4 regions of the Sulfobacillus sp. TH-112 genome follow, and region 2 is predicted to be linked to each of the others. Evidence: riboswitches for the same ligand, from Rfam matches in the RefSeq annotation. Region 2 holds a riboswitch; each other region holds the start of a gene.
What was found. Region 2 has a riboswitch for cyclic di-AMP ahead of ACOJWD_RS15160 (C40 family peptidase). Riboswitches for the same ligand answer to the same signal wherever they lie in the genome.

Region 1 (5,724 bases), on a different contig from region 2:
TGGTGGTGACGATGATTAGTGGAGCGATTCTGGCGGGGTTACTGTCGTGGCTAGTGGGGCGCGGGCTCAAGCGTACCGGAGTTTTGCAGAACTTCGCTATTGGTAAAGAACAGGCAGGCGTTACCTCGTAATGGTGCTTAATGAGTCTAAGCTCACTCGCGACACCATGATTGCCCTTGCGGGAGTTGACGTCGCTTTTGCCGATAAGACGGTTTTGAGAGATATCCACTTGACCCTCCGACATGGTGAGTCGATGTTGGTGGTAGGTCCAAGTGGATGTGGAAAATCGACCCTAGCCATGCTGATCGCGCAAATTATACCGCAGAGTATTGAGGCGGAGGTTACGGGTGAACGTTGGTATCATCCCAACATGGCACAACCTGGACGGGTCGGTTATGTCTTTCAGGATCCGGACTCTCAGTTCTGCCAAATTCGTGCTGGCGAGGAGGTGGCCTTCGGACTGGAGAATCTTGCGGTGCCCTCCGACGGAATGGAACCATTAATCGATGAAGCGCTGCAATCGGTCCATTTGCGCATTCGTCCTGAGGTGGAGCACAATACGCTGTCTGGAGGTAACAAGCAGCGTTTAGCACTCGCCAGCGCTTTGGTATTAGATCCCGATTTGGTGATCTTGGATGAGCCGACTGCCAACCTTGATCCGCGAGCCACGGCTGACGTCTTTTCAGAGATCGCAAAGCTGCAAGCTCTGGGCAAGACGCTATTGGTGATAGAGCACAAATTCCTCGATCTGGTGTCGATTATCCCAACCATGGTGCTAATGAGCCGGCAAGGGGACATTTATCGTGTGGGACCGAGTCAGGAACTGATGGTGCAAGAAGCCGAGTGGATGCGTCAAGAGGGGCTGATTGTAGACCGTCGGGTTGCGATGTCTGCCAAAGGACTTCTCATCTCAAAGCCACTGGTGGAATTGGAGAATGTCGCGGTGAGGTATACGCGTCATGGTCCCGACGCGCTATCAGGGATAAACTTGCGGTGTTTTCCGGGAGAATTAGTCGCGCTGGTGGGGAGTAACGGAGCCGGAAAGTCCACATTACTGAAGCTTATCGCCGGACTGAAACGCCATCATCAAGGAAGAGCCATTCATCCGGCGGTATCGGAGGTCGCCTTTGGATTTCAAAATCCGGAACATCAATTCATCTTCGAACGCGTGGTCGATGAAATGAGCAATCGGTACGTTGAGGGCGTCATGCCGGAGGATACCCGACAGCAATTGGAGCAGTTTGGACTCTTGGACCATGCTCGTCTCAGCCCCTATTCCCTCTCGCAGGGGCAGAAGCGGCGCTTGTCTGTCGCTTGCATGTTGCAAAAGCCGCACAGCCTGTATTGTCTTGACGAGCCAACGTTTGGCCAAGACGCGAGTACTCGGGATGTGATTATGGAACGTCTGCAGGAGCGGCAACGAGCGGGTGCTCTGGTGATTATTTCTACCCATGATTTAGACCTGGTGGCGGAGTATGCGACACGGGTCATTGCCATGGATCAGGGAGAAGTGGTGTTTGACGGGGAGCCGAGCGAACTCTTGACCAACGATACTGTGTTGGACCAATGCCACCTAGTGGCGCACTCTGGGCTGAGAGAACCTCAGGACGAACCAGGTAGCTCCTCGCCCCAATTTATGACAATGGGAAGTCGAGTGAAAAAGAGCACTATGGGGCGGATTAATCCGGTGTGGAAGTTGCTCGGGGTGTTTTTGGCGGTGGGCTTAACTGCCTTTGCCCATACCTTGCCTCAAGCGATGACGTTGGCCGCCATTCCCCTGGTCCTACTGGTGACGCTAAGCGGCATATCTTTACTATCCGTAATAAAGCGCCTTTTACCGTTTGTGCTCTTTTTTGCGCTCTACACTTGGATGATGACCGCATATGCTGCTGTGGGCCCACAGACCCCGGTCTTTCACCTGCTGTGGTATCGCTTGTCCTATCCCGGATTTATCAAGGGGTTGATTTTAGGGTTTCGAATGTTGTCGGCGGTTAGTTTTGGTCTCTTATTTGTCTCTACAGTAGATTTAGTCGATCTCGTGAAGGGATTGTCTCGGATATGGCACATACCGCCCAAATTTAGCTATGGCACCTTAGCGGGATTGCGGTTCTTTCCCAGTTTCATCGAAGAGTGGGACAAACTGCGCCTAGCTCGTCGGGTTCGTGGACGCGACCTGCATTGGTCTCCGGCACGAATTGTCACCTATGCCCTGCCTCTTCTTAGTGATGCGGTGCGGCTCTCTGAAAGGGTGGCTATTGCCATGGAGGCCCGCGGATTTAAAGGAGAACCGATGCAGGTGTCCACGGCCCGTAGCTACTATCATCCCATCGCCAGTTCATGGCGGGATGCTGTATTTGTGATTCTCTTGCTATTTGTCACCGTGCTGGCTTTATGGCATTAAAAGGGGAGGTTCTTGAGATTGGAGCTATGCGGGAGACCCTTCTTGGTGGGATCAAGATAGTTGCGGATGTGGGCGATTGCCAATCCGATTTCCCCGAATCCTGTCGCTATCAGCTTGACTTTTCCAAGGTAAGCCGCCACATCTCCGGCGGCGTATACCCCAGGCAGATTGGTCAACATAGAGGAGGGATCGACAGGAATGGTGTTGCCTTGAAGTGTCACTCCCCAAGTCTTTACTGGCCCTAAGGAGGGAAGGAACCCTAGTCCACCAATGACGTCATCCACCGCTTCTTGGGACTCTTCTCCGGTGGTAACATGTTTTAGGGTGACCGACTCTAACTGAGCGTGGCCGCCAAGATGAATTACCTCATAGGGCGTCCTCGTTGTGATATTGGACTTTTCGGCAATAAGTCGAATGCTCTCTTCTTGTCCGCGGAACTCCGTGCGACGGTGAACCAGTATCACCTGATCCGCATAGGGGGCAACCGCGAGCGTCCAGTCAAGCGCTGTATCTCCCCCGCCCACCACCATCACGCGACGGTGGTGAAAGTATTCGAGTGGCGGAACAAAATAGTGTACGCCATGCCCCTCAAGGGACTCGGCTTCAGGAGCGGTAAGCCGTCGCGGAACAAACGCGCCAATGCCTACGGTAATCAGGAGGACCCGGGCATAGAGGACCTCTTGGTCGGTTTCGACCTGGTAATAGAGTGAGTCACTGGTGGTCACGGGAGCGATATGGATCACGGAGTGCCCGAGTTTTACGGTGGGAGAGAAATGCATCGACTGCTCGATGAGGCGATTGGCGAGGTCTTTTCCCGTGATTCCGTAGAAGCCTGCCACATCATAAATGGGTTTCTCGGGATAAAGGGCATACAGTTGCCCCCCTAAAGCAGTAAGACTCTCGATCATGGTGACCGACAAACCATGAAGTTTTGCCATGGTGGCTCCAAAGAGACCTACTGGGCCGCCACCAATGATAATCATATCCTCAATCTGCAATCTGGTCCCTCCTGCCACGTAATCAATTTATGATAACAAAAGTACCGAATTTGCGCGAGGCGTACTGGAAATGTCTGACGCCCTCTATGAGAGCCAAATGAAGAGGCCAATGAACGCATGCTTAGCCTCTCGGAACGGCGCGATCCCAAACCGATGCTAAGGTAATGCCGCCGAGAATCAGCATACAACCCAGCCATTCGAACAACGTTATAGATGACTTAAGCCAAATTAGTGATATGACAAGTGCGGTCGGAAGTTCTACTGATGCCAGAATTGCGGTCAGCGTGTCACCGAGCTTGGGCGCACTCAAATACAGTAAACCTAGGGGAAGAACGAGACTAAAAATGCCCGCGACGCTCCCGTACCCGACAGTTTGGGACCAGTTCTGGGTGAAGAGGTGGCTAGGGTTGTGATAAAAGAGGAAGACCGTCAGGGCGGCAATCACGATCGTCAGGAACGCGCTATTCAACACAGGGGTATCCGACGCAATGCGGGCTTGCCAGAACAAGGTGAAGGCATAACTCACTCCGGCACCGAGCCCTTCGATCATCCCGAGGGTGGTCAACGGGCCGTGAAACTGCTCACTTAACGCTAGGATGGTGCCGATGACGATGAGTGCGATAGCTGCGACCTCAATAAGACTGGGACGTCGTCTCGACGCTAACCATCCCATCACGGGAAGCATCCACGAGAATTGAAATAGAAGCAGGACCGCCATAGCTGGGGGAAGATGCTTTAACGATTGATAATAGCAAATGGTAGTAGCGGCACTGGAGACTCCTACGGCCAAAAGGGGCCAGACGAGGTGTGCGCGTAGGCGCATGGGTGGAGACTTCATCAGATATCGTGCGACGACCAGAAACAGTAAGGCGGCCGGATACTGTAGCATGCTCAGGGAGGACGTTGCCACGCCGGAGCGCACAGCTTGTTTGACAAGGGGAGTCACTAGGCCATAACTGGCTCCCGCACAGAGAACCGACAAGATGTGCACTTTGGGTGTTTGCGCCACGAGCCGATCGCCGATCCTTCCTGATGATGTCATGCCTGCCCTCACTGTATCATATCTGTTTGTCGTTCGACCGGACTTCCGTGTGGTGGTGGATTTTGGGACAGGTCCTAGATTATGAGAAAACACCCTGCATTTCGATAATCCTCCATTTAATATCACGCCAAGGCAGCCTACCCGCTCCCTGGGCATCTGACAAAGTCCGCACTCTTTTCTACCATAACTACGCCAAATTGTTTAAGAATGACAACCGGGGGAACCGGTCTGTGGGGTGAATCGTGTGATCACGTAGGGCCTACCTCTCGTTGCCCGAACCCGTCAGCTAACCCCGGAGGCACAACTTTGAGAGAGGGGTTACTTCATGCGTATAACATCAAAAATTGCCGTGTTGAGTACGGTCGGCATTGCGAGTGCCGGATTATTGAGCGGAGCAACGTTTGCCGCGACGCCCAGCACCACCAGTCTCGAGGCGATCCATCCTGCCATGCAACAGTCCTTACAAATCGGTTCGCAGGGGCATTGGGTCTGCACCCTACAAGCTGATTTGAACCTTCTGGGGTATTCTGCGGGTCCTATGGATGGAATTTTTGGTCCGCGGACGGAGCGAGGGCTGGTGGCGTTTGAACAAGCTCATGCTCTTCCCGACAGTGTAGCTACCACCCCGGTCATCTGGCAGGATATCCTTGCGGGGTTTGATATTGTGCCTGCCGCGCCAGAGTCTTCTCCGACAACGGCCCAGACTTTGGCCAATACCCACCCAGCAATGCGCCAAGTGCTCACGATTGGTTCGACCGGGCACTGGGTGATGACCCTACAGGCTAACTTGGAAGACTTAGGATATCTGCCTGAGGGATCAGACACGGGATACTTCAACGCGGCCACCGAGACGGCACTCAAGGCCTTTCAAAAGGCCACTGGATTGGCTGAAACCGGGGTGACATCGGAGGTCACTTGGCAGCAGATGTTATCGGGATTTAAGCTGGTACCACCAATCAGTGGGACTACCGCACCAACACTGGCAAGTGGGACAAGCACCACAGGGTCGACGTCCACCTCGGGCAATACCAGTTCGAGTATTAATAATGGACAAAGTGGCCCGACCTTGCCCGAGGCCTTTCCCGAGCCCAATGATCCGGTGAGCGAGCCTTCGTTGAATAGTCCGTCCGACGGCGTGACGGGGGAATTCACCTCATCCATCAAGACTATCGACGGTCGCCCGGTATTGCATGCCTATCATATGGTTGCCACCTCCTATGGTCCTAGTTTGGCCGATAACTACCCCTATGGACCGGTGGACGCCTTTGGACAGCCGTTGGAAG
Region 2 (5,724 bases):
CCTCTTGCAATGCAGTGCGGTAGGCATTATTCACCTCAAACCGATGCCGATGTCTCTCAAAGATGAGCGGCTCCTGATACACAGATTGAACCTTGGTGCCCGGCGTCAGTGCGCACGGATAACTGCCTAAGCGCATCGTGCCACCTAAATCTTCTACCGTTTGTTGTTCTGGCATGAGATCAATCACCGGATACGGTGTATCCGCCATAAATTCCGTGGAGTTGGCCTCACGTAGGCCGGCCCGATGACGGGCAATTTCTATCACTGCGGCCTGCATTCCCATACAGATACCGAAGAATGGGATGCTATGGGTGCGAGCATACTCAATCGCCAGGATTTTTCCTTCCACGCCGCGATAACCAAAACCGCCGGGAATCAAAATGCCGTCCACGCCGGTTAGCCATGCCTGGACTCCGTTGGCTTCAATATCCTCCGAATCAACCCAACGGATGTCCACTTTCACCTGGTTGGCAATCCCGCCGTGCGTCAAAGCCTCGACCACACTTAAATAGGCATCATGGAGTGCCACATATTTTCCGACCACCGCTATCTCCACGCGACCCTCGATGTGAGCTGCCCGATCGACCAGTGCCGCCCATTCATCAAGCTGTTTCGACCCACAGGCGGTGAGGCCTAAACGATTGACCACAATGTCATCCAACCCCTCATCGGCCAGCATCAGAGGCAGCTGGTAAATGGAATCAGCATCGACATTTTGCACGACCGCACGCCTATCCACGTCACACATTAGCGCAATCTTATCGCGCATCTCGCGCGACAATGGCTTCTGCGTACGACATACTATGACATCCGGTTGAATACCGATGGAACGCAGCTCTTTCACTGAATGTTGGGTGGGCTTGGTCTTGGCTTCTCCTGCCGCACTTAAAAAAGGAACCAAGGTCACATGAACATACATAACTGACTCTCGCCCGATATCGGAGCGCATCTGACGGATAGCTTCCAAAAAGGGCAAACTTTCAATATCCCCGACAGTGCCGCCAATCTCCACAATGACGACGTCTGCTCCACTAGATTCTGCCACTCGATGGATTCTCTCTTTAATGGCATTAGTGATGTGCGGAATCACCTGCACGGTGCCGCCAAGAAAATCCCCTCGCCGCTCCTTACTGATGGTCGACCAATAAATACGCCCCGTGGTTACGTTGTTGGCTTGCGAGAGGTTAATATCCATGAACCGTTCATAGTGTCCCAAATCCAAGTCGGTTTCTGCACCATCTTGCGTGACAAAGACTTCGCCGTGTTGCAAAGGAGACATGGTACCCGGGTCCACATTGATGTAGGGATCTAATTTCAGAGCAGTGACCCGGATACCCCGCGTTTTCAAAATTCTTCCTAACGACGCGGCCGTAATCCCTTTCCCGAGCGATGACACCACCCCGCCCGTAATAAACACATACTTCGCCATCGTGGTTCCTCCTATTCAACTCAATACCCGGGTTCTACTATTTGCGCACCGAAGAGACGACATTAAATGGAGAAGGAGTCCGAACGGAGTTAACCGTCGTCCTCCTCGATGTCTTCTGCATCATCGTCATCGTAACTCGCACGATCCCTTCCTGATGCAGTCGCTCGCCCAGGCGATTTAGGCTGCCACTCCTTCAGTCCCCACGATGACCCCCCGCGATATTGAAAGCGGGAGTCCAAGTTAATATCGGTATAAATTCTAGAGGCTACTTTGGGCTCCCGATCAACGCCCAACTGCATTAGCGTCTCATCCAGCAAGTCTTGCACATCCATTGGCTGTCCTTGCGCCTTAAGCACTGCATAGGCGGCGTCCGTTGCTCTCATCGGTCATCCCATCCTCCGGAAAGTTTCCCAAGTATTATACCACTCTTGGCTCCTTTGTCTTACGCGAATTGGTCTCAATTTGTAAATTCCATTGTCCCACCTTCAGTTTTCCCCTATTTTCGCAAAAATTCTCCCTTATTTGTTGATCGATTGATGTTATGCGCCGTAAACTAATGCCATATTCAATATGCCGAATCCTTGATAGTCAAGGTACGGGGGATCCTAAAGCAACGTCTTTAGGTGGTGAATCCGATCCTGTGCGGTCGGTAGGGGGCTCCTTCTCCCCCGAACCACGGGTTATCCGCTACTAACCTCGGAGGCAGTAACGAGAAGGAAGGACGTATCACTGTTGTTCAAATTTAATCGAAAAATGTTGCCCGTTTTGGCTGGCACAGCTTTGCTGTCGATGTCACTTTTGTCGCAAACGGTCCAAGCCCAAGTCAAGACGGTCCACAATTTCCAAGCCACCCAGGGTCTTAAGACACAGCCTGTAAAGACCATGAGTGCCTTAGAAGATGTTGGATATGCAAGCGCAAGTGCTTCAGACTCATGGGAAGCTGCTCCGGCCGCCTATCCAGCAGGTTATTTGCACGAAGGGGACACCGGTCCCCAAGTTGTCACATTACAAACCGACCTGACGGATTTAGGTTATTCACCCGATGGCATTGATGGCATCTTTGGCCCTGATACCTTGGCCGCCGTACAAGCCTTTCAACGGGCACAAGGATTACCGTCTTATGGTCTCGTGGGCGCGTTAACCTGGAATGCGTTAAACCAGGCCTTATCCAGTTCCTCGATCACCAATGCCCAAGACCAGGTCAATCGTGGCAACGTATCTATTTCGGGATCGGCACTTGCAGGACTTGCCCTCCAATACCAGGGTTATGCCTATGTGTGGGGCGGAGATAGTCCCTCGACAGGATTTGATTGCTCAGGCTTTGTTCAGTGGTTATATGGTCAGTTTGGGGTGTCATTGCCTCATTCGTCTTATGCCCAATGGAACGATGGAACCCATGTCAGCTATGATCAACTGCAGCCCGGGGATATTATCTTTTTCACCACCGAAGGCGTCTTTGCTAACCATGTTGGTATCTACCTTGGCAACGGAGAATTTATTTCTGCCGCGACGCCCAGTCAAGGGGTCGTGGTTCAGAGCTTGAGTGAACCGTATTTCGCCGACAACTATGATGGCGCAGTACAGATATTCCCCAGTAACTAAGAGGAGGATGGAATGTATGAGAGACCGCTGGCGCCCCTGGTGTAAAAGGTGCTCATCGACCCTCTCTCCGACTCTCCTTCTCTCCCCGACACCCGGACTACGGTCCGGGTGTCTTCTTTATTTCCCAGCTACTCGGTGATCGAGAAGGATAACGACCACTTACTCGGGAGGTTTTAGCATATGGTACACACGAAGACGCAAGCCATACAAAAATCCGAACCAGTCTCGACTCAAAAGACTCGTCTATCAACAACACATCATCGCGCGAATCCCTTGGGCATCGGCCGATTATTAATCATGGTGCTCACGATAGCGTTACTCGGTCTGGGGCAAGGGATTTGGTGGTGGAGTGGTCTCGTTCTTTTGGTGCTGATTCTTTTGGCCGTCAGTCGTCAAGGACATGTTTTTGGCACCGCTTGGTCGTCGTGTGCCATGCTTCTGGCATTAACGTTTTGGCATCAACATATTATTCCGGATTGGGCCAGTATTGTGATCCTCGCTGCCGGCATGACGCAATTTGGGCTCAGTTTACTTCGTAATCCTCAGGATTCTTATCGCCCGTGAAATTGAGGACGTCGCTTGCCAAGAAATGCTTGAAGACCTTCGAGGGCATCGCTCGTCATCATGATGCGATGCATCGCCTGGGTTTCTCGTGCTTGACCGCCATCTCGATTATCGGCCATGAGGCCTTTTATTTCTGCCAATGCTAGCGGCGGTAAGCTCGCTAAACGATCAGCCACATTCAGGGCGACATCCAGCAATATGCGTGGCTCTACCACTTGATGTACCAATCCTAGCGCGAGCGCTTCCTCGGCATCCACAGAATCGCCGGTGAGAACCATCCTCTTGGCTTGAGACTGTCCAATCAGTCGCGGAAGACGCCAGGTTCCTCCCCAGCCGGGAATAATCCCTAAGTTCACCTCGGGCTGCCCAAAACGTGCACTTCTGGACGCGATGCGAATGTCTGTGGCCATCGCCATTTCATTGCCTCCTCCATAGGCGATGCCGTTAATGGCAGAAACCATCGGAAGACGCCCGGTTTCAAACTTCTGGTAAAGCTCGGCCCCTAAACTGATAAAATCCGCTACACTGCCGCCAAGTTTCATCACACTATTTAGGTCTGCGCCTGCGGCAAATGCCGGACCGGAACCCGTAATCACCACCGCTCGAATGTCCATGTTGCCTGCCGCCTCGGTCCATAAGTCCTGAAGCTCACGCAGGACTTCAAGACTAATCGCGTTGACCGGTGGATTTTGTATTGTCCACACTAAGACGCGATCCATTCTCTTCTCATTGACCGCACTCACCTTAAGTCCCTCCTCGATTGCGATGGCTACTCCTCAGACGCCGAGTACTGCAGATATCCGCGACCGGTCTTCACTCCCAAGTCGCCCTGTGCTACAAGAGTTTTCAGCGATTCGGGGGGACGAAACCGCTCACCGACGGAATTTTCAAGCTCCGTCAATTCGGCAAGCACGGTATCCAGTCCTCGCGTGTCGGCCCACTGAAACGGTCCGGTCGCGAGACCCGCTCCTGCACGCATCGCCACATCAATATCTTCAATACTGGCCATTTTCTCCTCATAAAGTCGCACACTCTCTAAAAACGTAGCCAAACTAAACCGCTGCAATAACTGCTGTTCTAGTGATTCATCCATGTTAAAAACACCCCCATGCTAATTAACGGTACGAATAAAAGCCTTGACCGCTCTTTAGTCCCAAATGGCCGTCATTAACCAACGCCTGCAGTTGCGGCCCCGGATTAAACCTGTCGCCATAGGCCTGAGTCAAGGTCTGGGCCACCTCAAGCGCCACATCCAGTCCTAACGCGTCGGCTAACACAAATGGGCCCATCGGAGCGAGCTTAGCGCGCATGACCGCTTGGTCGATGTCCGCATAGGGAATGCCCGTCTCATCCTGAAACCTCAGCACTTCAGCCATCGACGCCATCAGCACACGATTGACGACAAACCCTGGACACTCTTTGACGGACACCGGAATTTTTCGAATTTCTTCCGCGAAGCGACGCAAGGTCTCCAACGTCTCTTTGCTAGTATGTTCTCCAGAGATCACCTCGATAAGCTTCATCATGTGAGCCGGGAAAAAGAAATGAAAACCCGCCACACGTTCTGCGCGACCTGTGACCTCAGCTAGCTCAGAAATACTTAATGCCGACGTATTAGATGCAATGATGGCAATAGGAGACAGCACTTGGTCTAATTCCCTAAAGACCTTCTTTTTGATGCTCATTTGCTCCGATACCGCCTCGATCGCCAGCGACACCTCGCGTAGAGCATCCACTTCGGTGGTATATGTTACTAAATCTTTTCGTTGGGCCGCATCCTCAGCACTCATGCGGCCGCGAGCGACGCGGGTCTTAAATAGGTCGTCAATATGAGCGCGCGCGTTTTGAAGCGGCTCTTCGGCCACATCTTTCACTACCACCGGAATTCCGGCCGTAGCGATCACATAGGCAATATCCGCTCCCATCGTCCCCGCTCCCACCACCGCGACTTTTTTGATGTACATTGAGGCAGACCCCCTCCAGCATTCGTTGCCAGCAGTATATCGACTCATAGCAATATTTGTCAATGTCAAGTTTTATATGCCCCTATGAGCGTGATATGATGTCAAATAAATGAAAGCGAGGCCTCCCCATGGACAAAGCCGCGATTCCGGCTTTTGTTGAAGACA
Region 3 (5,724 bases), on a different contig from region 2:
TCAGGAGACGGCTGGCGATGGAGTGCTGACATTGGTGGATTCCATCACCACCGGTACCGTCGTGGTCGCCACCATGGCGATTACAATTAGTTGGAAGTTAACGGTCATTAGTCTTTTGCCACTGCCACTGATGGCGTATGCGGTCTCGCGTTACGGGCAGATGCTGCACGAGCGCTTTGGGTTGGCGCAAGCGGCATTTTCCGATATCAATGACCGTGTCCAAGAATACATATCGGGAGTTCGTGTGGTGCGGGCGTTTGGCCAAGAAGCAGCGGAGCGAAAAGCCTTTGTCGCGCTCTCGCAAGATGTGGTGAATAAAAATGTAGCTGTGGCCAAGATTGATTCGCTCTTTGATCCGACCATTTCGGTCATCATCGGGTTTTCCTATTTTCTTGCGGTCGCGTTTGGTGGATATTTTGTGGTCCATGGCAGTATGGACCTCGGAAGCCTCACTACATTTACCTTATATTTGGGTCAATTAATCTGGCCGATGCTCGCTTTCGGATTTTTATTTAACACAGTGGAGCGCGGTAGTGCATCGTATGACCGGGTACAAACCTTGCTCCATATCGCGCCTACAGTCAATGAACGTGAGGACGCGCTTTTAGAGGTCCCGACAGGGAATATTCGATTTGCTATTTCAGAATTTCGCTATCCTGAAAGCGATGGGCCGGTGTTAAAAAATATTTATTTAGACGTGCCCCAAGGGACCACACTGGGCATTGTGGGAAGAACTGGCACCGGAAAGACCACGCTCATGCGACTCTTGTTGCGTGAGTTTGATGTCACGGAGGGCGATATCACTATTGGTGGCGAGTCGATTTATGTCTATCGTTTGCATGCGCTCCGTCATGCGATAGCTTACGCGCCGCAAGATGACTTTTTGTTTTCGCTCTCTATTAAAGAAAATATTGGGTTTCAGACCCCTGATGCCACCACGGAAGACATTGAACGCGTCGCGACGATTGCCTCTATTCACGAGGACATTCTGCGGTTTCCAGAGGGATATGACACCATCGTGGGGGAACGTGGGGTGACACTGTCCGGAGGTCAAAAGCAACGGGTCTCCATCGCGCGAGCCCTTATTGCTGACGCCGAAATATTGCTGCTCGATGACACCTTGTCAGCGGTGGACGCACGGACAGAAAAGGCGATTTTAGGGGCGCTGAAGGCCCATCGTCAGAATCGCACCACCATTATTTCGACGCACCGCCTCAGCGCTGTGGAACATGCCGACCAGATTGTGGTGCTTGAAGGCGGGCAAATTAAAGAGCGCGGCAGTCATCAGCAGTTGCTGGATATCGGAGGGCGATACTTCGACATGTACCGCCGACAGCAACTCGAGACATTGGTTGAACAAGGGGGGACGGCGGAATGAGTCTGGAATCTTTAGATACTCCTTTATCGTTGCCACAACGAGGCACCTTCTGGCGCCTCATGCGCTACATGCTCTATCATAAGGGCCGTGTGGCACTATCCTTGGTGATTCTGCTGTTGGCCACGGCTGCAGACGTGCTACAGCCGATCTTGGTGAAAGTATTTTTGGATCGGTATCTGATTCCACGTCATTTTCCTAAGGGCCAATTAATCGAATTGGGCGCGGCATATTTATTATTGGTGGTCCTGACATCCGCCTTTACCGTATTGCAACTGTTGTTGTTTCAATTATTAGCGCTCGATATTATCCAGCGCCTTCGGGTCGACCTGTTTGATCGAATCCAAGAACTGGCTCTCTCGTTTTTTGATCAAACGCCTGTTGGAGTGTTGGTATCACGCATTACCAACGACACTCAAGCCATTTTAGATATGTTCATGACCGTGCTCTCCACCTTTGTTCAGAACGTGACCATGCTGACGGGCGTCATGATTGCGATGTTTGCTCTGGATGTGCGATTAGCGCTCTATTGTTTGGTGCTTTTTCCGATTATTATCTTGGTGATGTGGGTGTATCAACGGGTTAGTAGCCCGGTCTTTCACTTAGCGCGCCAACGGCTATCGTTATTAAACGCTAAGCTGAACGAGTCTTTGCAGGGAATGGGGATCGTTCAGGTGATGCGCCAAGAGCCGCGTCTTCGAAGAGAGTTTGGCGAGGTCAACGAAGCCTATCGCAAGGCGCGCTTTAAGAACACGCAAATTAATGGGCTATTGTTGCGTCCCTTGATGGATGTAATTTATCTGTTGGCGTTAATCCTGGTGCTCGGATATTTTGGCCTGCTATCTTTTCATACGGCAGTCAACATTGGGGTACTGTATGCATTTGTCAGCTATTTGAGCCGATTTTTTGAACCCGTCAACAGCATGTTGCAACGGTTAAACTTTTTTCAGCAGGCGATGGTGTCAAGCCACCGAGTATTTCAGATTCTCGATAATCCATCGCGGCGTCCAGCAATGGAAGGCGATGGCAGCGCCGAGATCTCCCGCGGCCGCATTGAGTTTCAAGACGTGTCTTTTTCGTATGATGGCAAAACCGACATCTTGAAACACGTGAGTTTCACGGCCGAACCCGGTCAGACCGTCGCTATTGTAGGACACACCGGTAGCGGCAAGAGTTCCACGGTAAACTTATTGCTACGCTTTTATCCTGTCGACCGGGGCCGGATTCTCATCGATGGGCAGGACTTAAAATCTTTTTCTGAAGCCGAGATTCGTCACAAGATGGGGCTGGTATTGCAAGACCCGTTTTTATTTGTGGGAGACATTGAGTCGAACATTCGCCTTGGGGACGAGGATATCTCTTCGGATGCCGTGCAAGCGGCGGCTCGATTTGTGCAAGCGGACACCTTCATCGATAAGATACCGGGAGGATATCACGCACCCATTGGAGAGCGCGGGGCCACACTCTCCACCGGACAGCGTCAACTGTTGTCCTTCGCCCGGACTATGGTGCGGGAACCGGTCATTTTGGTACTGGATGAGGCGACCGCCAGCGTCGACACCGAGACGGAAGAGAAAATACAAGCCGCTCTTGAGAAGATGCGACATGGCCGGACTACCATTGCCATTGCCCACCGATTATCCACCATTCAAGATGCGGACCTCATCTTAGTGCTGCATCACGGCGAAGTGGTGGAGCGCGGCACGCATCAAGAGCTTTTAGCCCATCAAGGCCTCTACCATAAGATGTTTTTGCTACAGCAAGGAATGGTTGAATCGGTGTCATAGGTTATCAAGAACGGGACTGTTCTGTGAGGAACAGTCCCGGGACAGGTTAGAACTCCAACAGATTCTCGTCAGTTAACACAGCTTCCACCATGCTATCCATGTCGAGTGGTTTATCGACGCGATCGTCAATCGTGACTGTCGTAATGACGCGGTCCACGCCGCTATAGAAGGGCGACTGGTGCATCGCTTCCACGACGGGAAGAATGTCCTGTAAGTCGCCTTCTAACAGGGTCGCGGTAGGGGTCAGCACGCTTTCCACCCCAATGGCTGACTCGGCAATCTCAAAGCAGTCCTGAATATAACTCGAGATGCTGGCTTCGTCGGTGCCCACGGGAACCACTTTGACTTCGACAATTGCCATAGACATAGCCTCCGCTGTGTCAGACTTCGCTGTCCAGAGCGTATTTTCTCCAAGGCCACTCGAAATCACTCGCCCATGTCCAGGGTATAGGGCTTTTCGCCCGCCATGACTTTTGAGATATGGTTTTGTTGGTCAACATAGACGAGGCGTGGATGAAGTCCGCTACGCACTTCTTCGGGGCTAAAGTAACCATAGGCCATAATAATCACTAAGTCGCCGGGATGAAAATGTCGTGCAGCCGTTCCGTTGAGACATAGTGAACCTGGGTGGTCGTTATCTTGGATGACATAGGTGACCCAATGCGTCCCGGTATTAATGTTGGTGATGTGCACAAATTCGTGAGGCAAAATATCGGCAGCCAGAGCAAGTTGATGACCGAGTGTCAGACTGCCGACGTAATTGAGATTGGACTCGGTGACGGTGGCCCGATGGATTTTTGATTTCAGCATTTCTCTTAGCAAACGTGTCAACTCCTCAATTGAACGCCGAATGGGGTAGGTCATATTCAGTCAATCGTTTATCATATGTCGCGAGTCGAGAAAGCTTGCATGAGATTCTTGTATAGCATGACCTGCCATGAGGCACTCTAGCCGCGGAGGGATCATCTATGGAAGACCATCAGAAAGAAGGCCATCAAAAGGAAGGACATCAAAAGGAAGGACATCAAAAAGAGGAAAAAAAATATTCGGTCAAGTCTCCGCGTAAGCACCCCAAGCCCTCTATGGGCACTCCCAGCACCATCAACCAAGCGGTACGCCAGGAACTCTGGTATGTGGATACCATGGTGGCGTCGCCCTTTCGCATGGTGCGTCGGCAATTAGAAGGGCGCCAGGGAGCCATGGCTCAAAGTGCGGATGAAGCCATGTGGGCGATGGAGGGGATGGTTCGTCTGCCCATTAAACTGATACAAGCAGCGTTTGGTGAAGCGCCATCCGTGGCGCCGAGCGACCAACACGGAGAATCATCGCACTAGTATTTCCAATTTGTAGGTCACCATTTTCGACGATAGAGCATCGCCTTCAGGCAAACGGTGGGACGGCTATGGCGCAAGAGCCGTAATGATAGGAAGTGCAGCCATTCTTTTGTCTGTCAAGAGATCAGTCAAAAGTTGGCTCTTCAGTTAGACAATAGCAGACCGCTCCGATTCTCCGTATGGACGAGCATCCGGCTCCCCTGACATGGCCTATGAGGTCGTATGGTCGGGGGAGCGCGGTTTTACGATCTGACGACGCCCTCGATCACTCGGTACACTCTCTAATGTTCCGACTTCCATAACGCCTAATTCCGCAAAGGAATCCGGGGAACCCAAGGGTTAGGGGTGAATCGAGCTTGTGCTCGTAGGGCGTACTCTCGCGTCCGAATCCGTCAGCTAACCTCGGAGGCAAATTTCGAGGGGGATATATTACGTGAAAACGATGATACTAGGTGCAGCATTTTTAGGATCCATGAGCTTATTCGCCGCTCCGTCCATAGGAAGTGTTCAGGCTGCCAGTACGACCACGGCAGCACTTCAATCTCTGCATCCTGCGATGCAACATACCCTCTTTCAGGGTGATACGGGCCACTGGGTCATGACTCTTCAAGCCGACCTCAATGATCTCGGAATCTCATCAGGACCCGTCGATGGGATTTTCGGACCGCTTACTGAGGCGGGTGTAAAGTCCTTTCAGTCGCAAAGCGGACTCTCCTCCACGGGAGTAGTCAATGCCACAACCTGGCAAGACATTTTGGCAGGATTCCAACTAACTCCCTATACACCAGGAAGTCATGCGCTGAGTGCGACATCAGCCAATAGCAACCAGAGCCAATCTGTGGGATCGGGATCGGCTGAGCAATTATCGCTTCCCGAGTCGTTCCCTACTGGTGGCACGCCGGTTGACGAACCTTCCAGTTCATCGGGTCCGCAAGGGGAATTCACGCCGTCCGTCAGCACCATTGATGGGCATCAAGTCGTCGCCGCCTATCATATGATTGCTACCTCATATGGACCGAGCTTGGCAGATAATTACCCCTACGGCCCGACGGATTACTTCGGCGCACCACTAGAAGACGGAATGATTGCGGTCGATCCGAGTGTGATACCGTTGAAGAGCCTCGTCTATGTGACCGGATATCAAGACAACTTCCTCCCGTCACAAGGGTTTCTGGGACAAGCCGACGATACAGGGGGAGCCATCCAAGGTGATCGGATTGATATCTTT
Region 4 (5,724 bases), on a different contig from region 2:
ATCGCGGCCAGAATCCCCGAAGCCGCGGACTCGACATAGCCCTCGACCCCAATCATCTGCCCCGCAAGCCACAAGTCCTCCCGACGCCGGACTGCTAAAGATGCATCCAGTATCTTAGGGCTTTTCAAATAGGTATTGCGGTGCATCACTCCATAGCGAGCATATTCCGCCTGGTGCAGTGCTGGCACCAACTGCAAGACCCGCTTTTGCTCTCCCCACCGCAAATTGGTCTGAAATCCCACCAATGACCAAAGCGACCCAGCCGCGTTGTCTCGGCGTAATTGCACCACGGCATAAGGACGGCGTCCGTCTTCAAAGGGGTTTTTTAATCCCATGGGCTTCATCGGTCCAAAAAGCGGGGTCCTCTTGCCACGTCGCGCTAACTCCTCGATCGGTAAGCAGCCTTCAAAAAACGCCACATCCTCAAAATCATGGCGTTCATGCTGCTCCGCTTGCACCAAGTTCTCGTAAAATATTTCGTACTCGGCTTTGGTTAAGGGACAGTTAATATAGTCATCGCTTCCCTCACGAGATCCATAGAAGGCATGGTCCATATCAATCGACTCGCCAAAGACAATCGGTGCTGCGGCATCGAAGAACGAGAGCGGACTATCGCCCAGAGTGTCAATGAGACTCTGACTTAACGACTCATGAGTCAAGGGACCGGTCGCAATAATGGTCGGCCCATCCGGCACCTGTTGGACCACTTCCCGGTGAATGGTCACCAAAGGATGCGCCTCAATAGCGCGCGTGACTCCTTCGCTAAAGACATCACGATCCACCGCGAGCGCCGAACCAGCATCCACTTGCGCTTCGCGTCCGGCCTTCAGAATCAGTGAATCAAAGAGCCGCATTTCGTCTTTGAGTAAGGCAGCCGGGGACAGACCGACATCTCCGCCGAAGGAGTTTGAACAGACCAGTTCAGCCAAACGCTCGGTATGATGCGCAGGCGTCATGGTCACGGGCCGCATCTCATAGAGATCGACCGCAATACCCCGCGAGGCCACCTGATAGGCCGCCTCGGAGCCTGCGAGACCACCGCCCACGATGGTCACACGGTTATTGAGCTTCTTCTTCAAAGCCACATCCCTCCTTCAAACACACCAAGGTTTCCTGACGTCCTTTCTTCTTGGTTGCCATAGAGGTTCCACAGCGCGGACATTTGTTCTCCGTCGGCCGCCACCAGGTGACAAAATCACATTCAGGGTAGGCGCGGCAACCATAAAAGGTCCGTCCTCGCTTACTGCGTCGAGCCACCAAGTCTGCTCCGCATTTTGGACAGAAAGCACCGGTCTTCTCCACAATCGCCTCGGTATTGGTACATTCGGGGTATCCGGAACATGCCAAAAACTTACCAAATCGACCATATTTCACGACCATAGGTCGCCCACACACAGAGCACACTTCATCCGTGACATCGTTGGGCATATCCACCTTTTCGATTTCCTCATCCGCACGAGCTAACTCTTCGGCAAATGACTGATAGAACTCGCGCAATACTTGTTGCCAAACTAGGTCCGCATCCTCCACGCGATCCAACTGATCTTCGATAGCTGCGGTGAACGAAATGTTCACAATCTCAGGAAAGTAGTTTTTCAGGAGATCCACCACCACCCGGCCAAGCTCTGTGGGTGTCAGCCGCTTTTGTTCCCGCCGGACGTAGTCGCGCTGCAACAACGTATCGATAATCGGAGCATAGGTCGAGGGACGACCAATACCAAGTTCCTCGAGCGTCTTCACCAGACTCGCCTCAGTATATCGCGGTGGCGGTTCAGTAAAGTGTTGGGTGGACTCGATGGTCTCGATCGAAAGCCGTGACCCTTCAGTTAAGAGCGGCAGTGCCCCATCGTTCTCGGCATTCTCTTCACCCTCTTCACGGGTGTCTTGATAAAGCACCGAAAACCCAGGGAACTTCACAACCGATCCGTGAGCCCGAAAGGCATGTGCTCCCTGAATGAGTTCCACCGTGGTCGCATCATACACCAATGGCGCCATTTGGCTGGCCACAAAACGCTCCCAGATCAGTCGGTATAAGCGTAGCTGGTCCCGTGCCAAAGAGCCTTTCAATTGGTCAGGATGACGCATCACGACCGTGGGTCGAATGGCCTCGTGGGCATCCTGCACCCCCGGTCTTTCCTTTTGGGGACGTTTCGGGACGTCACTTCCTTTAAAGAACGGCGTTCCGTAGGTACTTTCCACATACGCCTTGGCATCTCCCACGGCCACGTCCGAAACACGGGTGGAGTCCGTGCGAATGTAGGTCACAAGTCCTACTGTCCCTTCCCCTTTCACCTCAAGTCCTTCATACAATTGTTGCGCGAGACTCATGGTACGCTTTACCGAAAACCCGAGACGCCGTGAGGCCTCCTGCTGCAATGTGGATGTCGTAAATGGGAGGGACGGAAAGCGACGACGCTCCCGGGTCTTCACCGACCGAACTTCGACGTCCATTCCCACTTGCACTTGCTCCAGGACCGCCCCTTGATCAAGCACGGTGAGACGACCCTTTTCGCCTAATGGGCCAACATACTGAGCAGCAATCGCCGGTTGGCTATTGGCGGTTAATTCCACTGTAAAATATTCTTCCGGACGAAAAGCTTCAATGTCCAGTTCCCGATCGACCAAAATCTTCAGTGCGGCTGACTGCACTCGACCCGCGGACAGTCCGGGACGTACCTTGCGCCACAGCAACGGAGATAGTTGGTACCCCACCACGCGGTCGAGTACCCGCCTCGCCTGCTGGGCATCCACCAAGTTCATATCCACCGGTCGGGCCGAGCGAATCGCTTCAGTCACCGCATCTTTCGTAATCTCGTGGAATTCAATTCTACGAGCATCCTCCGGCTTAATCCCTAGTGTTTCCCCCAGATGCCAAGCAATGGCCTCGCCCTCGCGGTCCGGGTCGGTTGCTAAATACACGCGATCGGTCTTTTTGGCCGCGTCCTTCAATTCTTTCACTAATGGACCTTTGCCGCGGATGGTAATATAGCGCGGCTGAAAATCTTTTTCGACATCAACACCAAACTGACTCTTTGGCAAGTCACGTACGTGCCCCATCGATGCCTTCACCTGATACCGACTTCCTAGAAATCGGCTGATGGTTTTGGCCTTGGCCGGAGATTCTACAATAATCAAGGGCTTTGGCTTTGCCAACCTGCCACCTCCCGTTCGTAAGCGTACCTATACTATCGCATTATGCCACGGATATCCAGAAAAGGCCCTCCCCATAAAATCGCCCATTATTTCCCTGACGCTTTTTTCCATGCATCCCAAATATTTAGTGTGACGGACATATTATGGCAAAAAGCGACGTGCGAAGGTGGTGATGACCGCTCACTCAATCCCATCGCTCATGACATGTCGACAAGATCCCCCTATAATCGATACGACTCCTTATGCCGAATCATGGAAATTCCATGTACGGGGGATAAAGGGACCTGTCCCTTGGTGAATCGTGTCTACACGTAGGGCTCCTTCTGCCCGAACCATGAACTAACCTCGGAGGCAAATCGCGAAGGAAGGGGAGCCCCTATTTGAATATACGCTCGATTGGCGTAGCCAGCGGTGCTTTAGTGGCTGCAGCCTTGTGTTTGTCCCCGCTTACCACGGTCCAGACGGTCGCTCAAGGATCTCCGACGGCACCTCATCATCAATTGATCGATAGCGCGCACGCGAGCTCCTCACTGTCTTTTGAGGCCGCACACAGCGCCACCTATCGGGTGCAATCAGGAAACACCTTAGCAGGAATCGCCAGCCAATTTCACACCACCTGGGAAACGCTAGCTTCGATGAACCACTTAGCGAATCCCAACGTGCTTCGCATCGGCGAAGTCCTCTCTGTGCCTGGTGGACAAACCACGCTTGCAGCCAATGAACCGGCTACAGCCAAGGCGTCGTCCGCAGTGCGCCGATATACGGTTGAAGCGGGCAATACCTTGGCCGGGATTGCCGCCATGTTTCATACTACATGGCCCATCCTCGCCCAACTGAATCATCTGTCGAATCCCAACAATATTGCGGTCGGCGAAGTCTTGATCCTGCCCGGCAGTTCTTCGGCCATCGCAAGTGGATCCAATAGCGTCTCACTACCTATGCAAGATGCTCCAAGCTCCGTCGGTGCAGCCATCGTATCCACCGCGCTGAAATACCTCGGGGTGCCTTACGTATTTGGTGACGAGAATCCTGCAACCGGCTTTGACTGTTCGGGTCTGGTACAGTATGTACTGGCTCAAAACGGTATCAGTATTGGGCGTACCACTTGGGAGCAGTATGATGAAGTGACCCATGTGTCAAAAGCCAATCTCGAACCCGGCGACCTGGTATTCTTTCAAACCTATGCTCCCGGAGCGTCTCACGTAGGAATTTATATTGGCTCGGATCCCGCCATGGGATATTCGGCGGCATTTATTGATGCCCCGGAACCGGGTCAAGGAGTCCAGATACAGAATCTTAACGACCCGTTCTATGTATCCCATTACTATGGAGCGGGAACGGTAAACTAAACTCTAGATCAGCGGCGGGGCCTTCGGGCTCCGCCTTTTTTCGACATATTTTTTATGTGACACGGACACCTTAGCGGGAGAAGCGCTACTGCCCGATTAAAGGAGAATCCGATGCAAAATCGCCGCCGTCACCATCGTCATCGACCCCAGATACTATCGATTCGCAGAGTCACGGGGGCGGTGTTGTCTCTAACCGCTTTCACCAGTATTCTGGGTGTCGGCCTGCTGATTCACAAGATTGACCAAATGAATCAACACCTCCCTTCGGTGGCCAGACTCTGGGATTCGTATGCGTCGTCCTCTCCATCGATGGTCTACGACCGTGACGGGACAGTGGTCGCCACCTTGGGCGCCTCATCCGCCCCGGTAGCTCTCTCTGAGATAGCCCCCAGCGTGGCGACGGCTGTCATCGCCATTGAGGACCATCGCTTTTACCAGAATCAGGGGTATGACCTTAAATCGATTGCGCGATCCGCCTATGTCGACCTCAAGGCAGGGGGACGTCCGGTGCAGGGCGCCAGTACCATCACAGAACAGTTAGCCAAGAACCTCTATCTCAGCGACCAAAAATCCCTGAACCGAAAAATTGATGAATTTCTCTTAGGGATTAAGCTCTATCATCACTATTCAAAAGCCCAGATCCTGGACTTGTACCTCAACACCGTCTATTTTGGTCAGGGGGCCAAAGGCATTCGCGCGGCTGCCAAAGTGTACTTCAATACCACCCCTAGCCACCTCACTCTCAACGAGGCCACCCTGCTCGCGGGACTACCTCAGAGTCCGTCACAATATGACCCGTATATACACCCACAGGCCGCCCAGGTTCGTCGAGACCAAGTGATTGATGCCATGGAGCGCTATCACGACCTCACTGCCCAAAGAGCCGCTCAATTGCGACGTCAACCGATTTCTCTCACGCCGGGGCACCATCCGACCAGCCAGGCACCATACCCGGATCCCTGGTACCTCGACCAAGTCATCCGCGTCCTTCTTGAGAAGGGATTTTCCTTGCAGGATATTTTTCATGGCGGTCTACACATTCACACCGCACTACGTCCGCGCGTATACCAACTCGCCCAGGCCCAAGTCCAATATTGGATGAACCGCAACTTTGGTCGTGCACACCACCCCTATGCCTATCATCAAGCCGCAGTAGTGGTCGAAAATCCCCATAATGGGCACATTTGGGCCATCATCGGCGGACGGCAGTACCTGGGGTTTC

Region 1: it holds a riboswitch for cyclic di-AMP, as region 2 does, so the genes downstream of both, ACOJWD_RS06220 (peptidoglycan-binding protein) here and ACOJWD_RS15160 (C40 family peptidase) in region 2, are expected to answer to the same signal.
Region 3: it holds a riboswitch for cyclic di-AMP, as region 2 does, so the genes downstream of both, ACOJWD_RS13965 (peptidoglycan-binding protein) here and ACOJWD_RS15160 (C40 family peptidase) in region 2, are expected to answer to the same signal.
Region 4: it holds a riboswitch for cyclic di-AMP, as region 2 does, so the genes downstream of both, ACOJWD_RS09575 (LysM peptidoglycan-binding domain-containing protein) here and ACOJWD_RS15160 (C40 family peptidase) in region 2, are expected to answer to the same signal.

The regions. Positions count from the first base shown of each region.
Region 1 covers NZ_JBYCKN010000096.1:3,360-9,083, reverse strand. Annotated here, with positions in the region: gene ACOJWD_RS06240 (ECF transporter S component) at 1-131, shown strand, start outside; gene ACOJWD_RS06235 (ATP-binding cassette domain-containing protein) at 131-2,401, shown strand; gene ACOJWD_RS06230 (NAD(P)/FAD-dependent oxidoreductase) at 2,398-3,399, opposite strand; gene ACOJWD_RS06225 (EamA family transporter) at 3,521-4,441, opposite strand; cyclic di-AMP (ydaO/yuaA leader) riboswitch at 4,622-4,757, shown strand; gene ACOJWD_RS06220 (peptidoglycan-binding protein) at 4,767-5,724, shown strand, end outside.
Region 2 covers NZ_JBYCKN010000204.1:3,948-9,671, forward strand. Annotated here, with positions in the region: gene pyrG (CTP synthase) at 1-1,429, opposite strand, end outside; gene rpoE (DNA-directed RNA polymerase subunit delta) at 1,519-1,812, opposite strand; cyclic di-AMP (ydaO/yuaA leader) riboswitch at 1,991-2,149, shown strand; gene ACOJWD_RS15160 (C40 family peptidase) at 2,162-3,031, shown strand; gene ACOJWD_RS15165 (hypothetical protein) at 3,212-3,595, shown strand; gene ACOJWD_RS15170 (enoyl-CoA hydratase/isomerase family protein) at 3,583-4,338, opposite strand; gene ACOJWD_RS15175 (3-hydroxyacyl-CoA dehydrogenase family protein) at 4,365-4,688, opposite strand; gene ACOJWD_RS15180 (3-hydroxyacyl-CoA dehydrogenase family protein) at 4,711-5,559, opposite strand; gene ACOJWD_RS15185 (MarR family winged helix-turn-helix transcriptional regulator) at 5,688-5,724, shown strand, end outside.
Region 3 covers NZ_JBYCKN010000189.1:34-5,757, reverse strand. Annotated here, with positions in the region: gene ACOJWD_RS13990 (ABC transporter transmembrane domain-containing protein) at 1-1,378, shown strand, start outside; gene ACOJWD_RS13985 (ABC transporter ATP-binding protein) at 1,375-3,162, shown strand; gene ACOJWD_RS13980 (MTH1187 family thiamine-binding protein) at 3,209-3,523, opposite strand; gene panD (aspartate 1-decarboxylase) at 3,589-3,984, opposite strand; gene ACOJWD_RS13970 (hypothetical protein) at 4,131-4,496, shown strand; cyclic di-AMP (ydaO/yuaA leader) riboswitch at 4,789-4,923, shown strand; partial or broken gene ACOJWD_RS13965 (peptidoglycan-binding protein) at 4,939-5,724, shown strand, end outside.
Region 4 covers NZ_JBYCKN010000134.1:20,683-26,406, reverse strand. Annotated here, with positions in the region: gene trmFO (methylenetetrahydrofolate--tRNA-(uracil(54)-C(5))-methyltransferase (FADH(2)-oxidizing) TrmFO) at 1-1,079, opposite strand, end outside; gene topA (type I DNA topoisomerase) at 1,060-3,153, opposite strand; cyclic di-AMP (ydaO/yuaA leader) riboswitch at 3,387-3,522, shown strand; gene ACOJWD_RS09575 (LysM peptidoglycan-binding domain-containing protein) at 3,534-4,502, shown strand; gene ACOJWD_RS09570 (transglycosylase domain-containing protein) at 4,614-5,724, shown strand, end outside.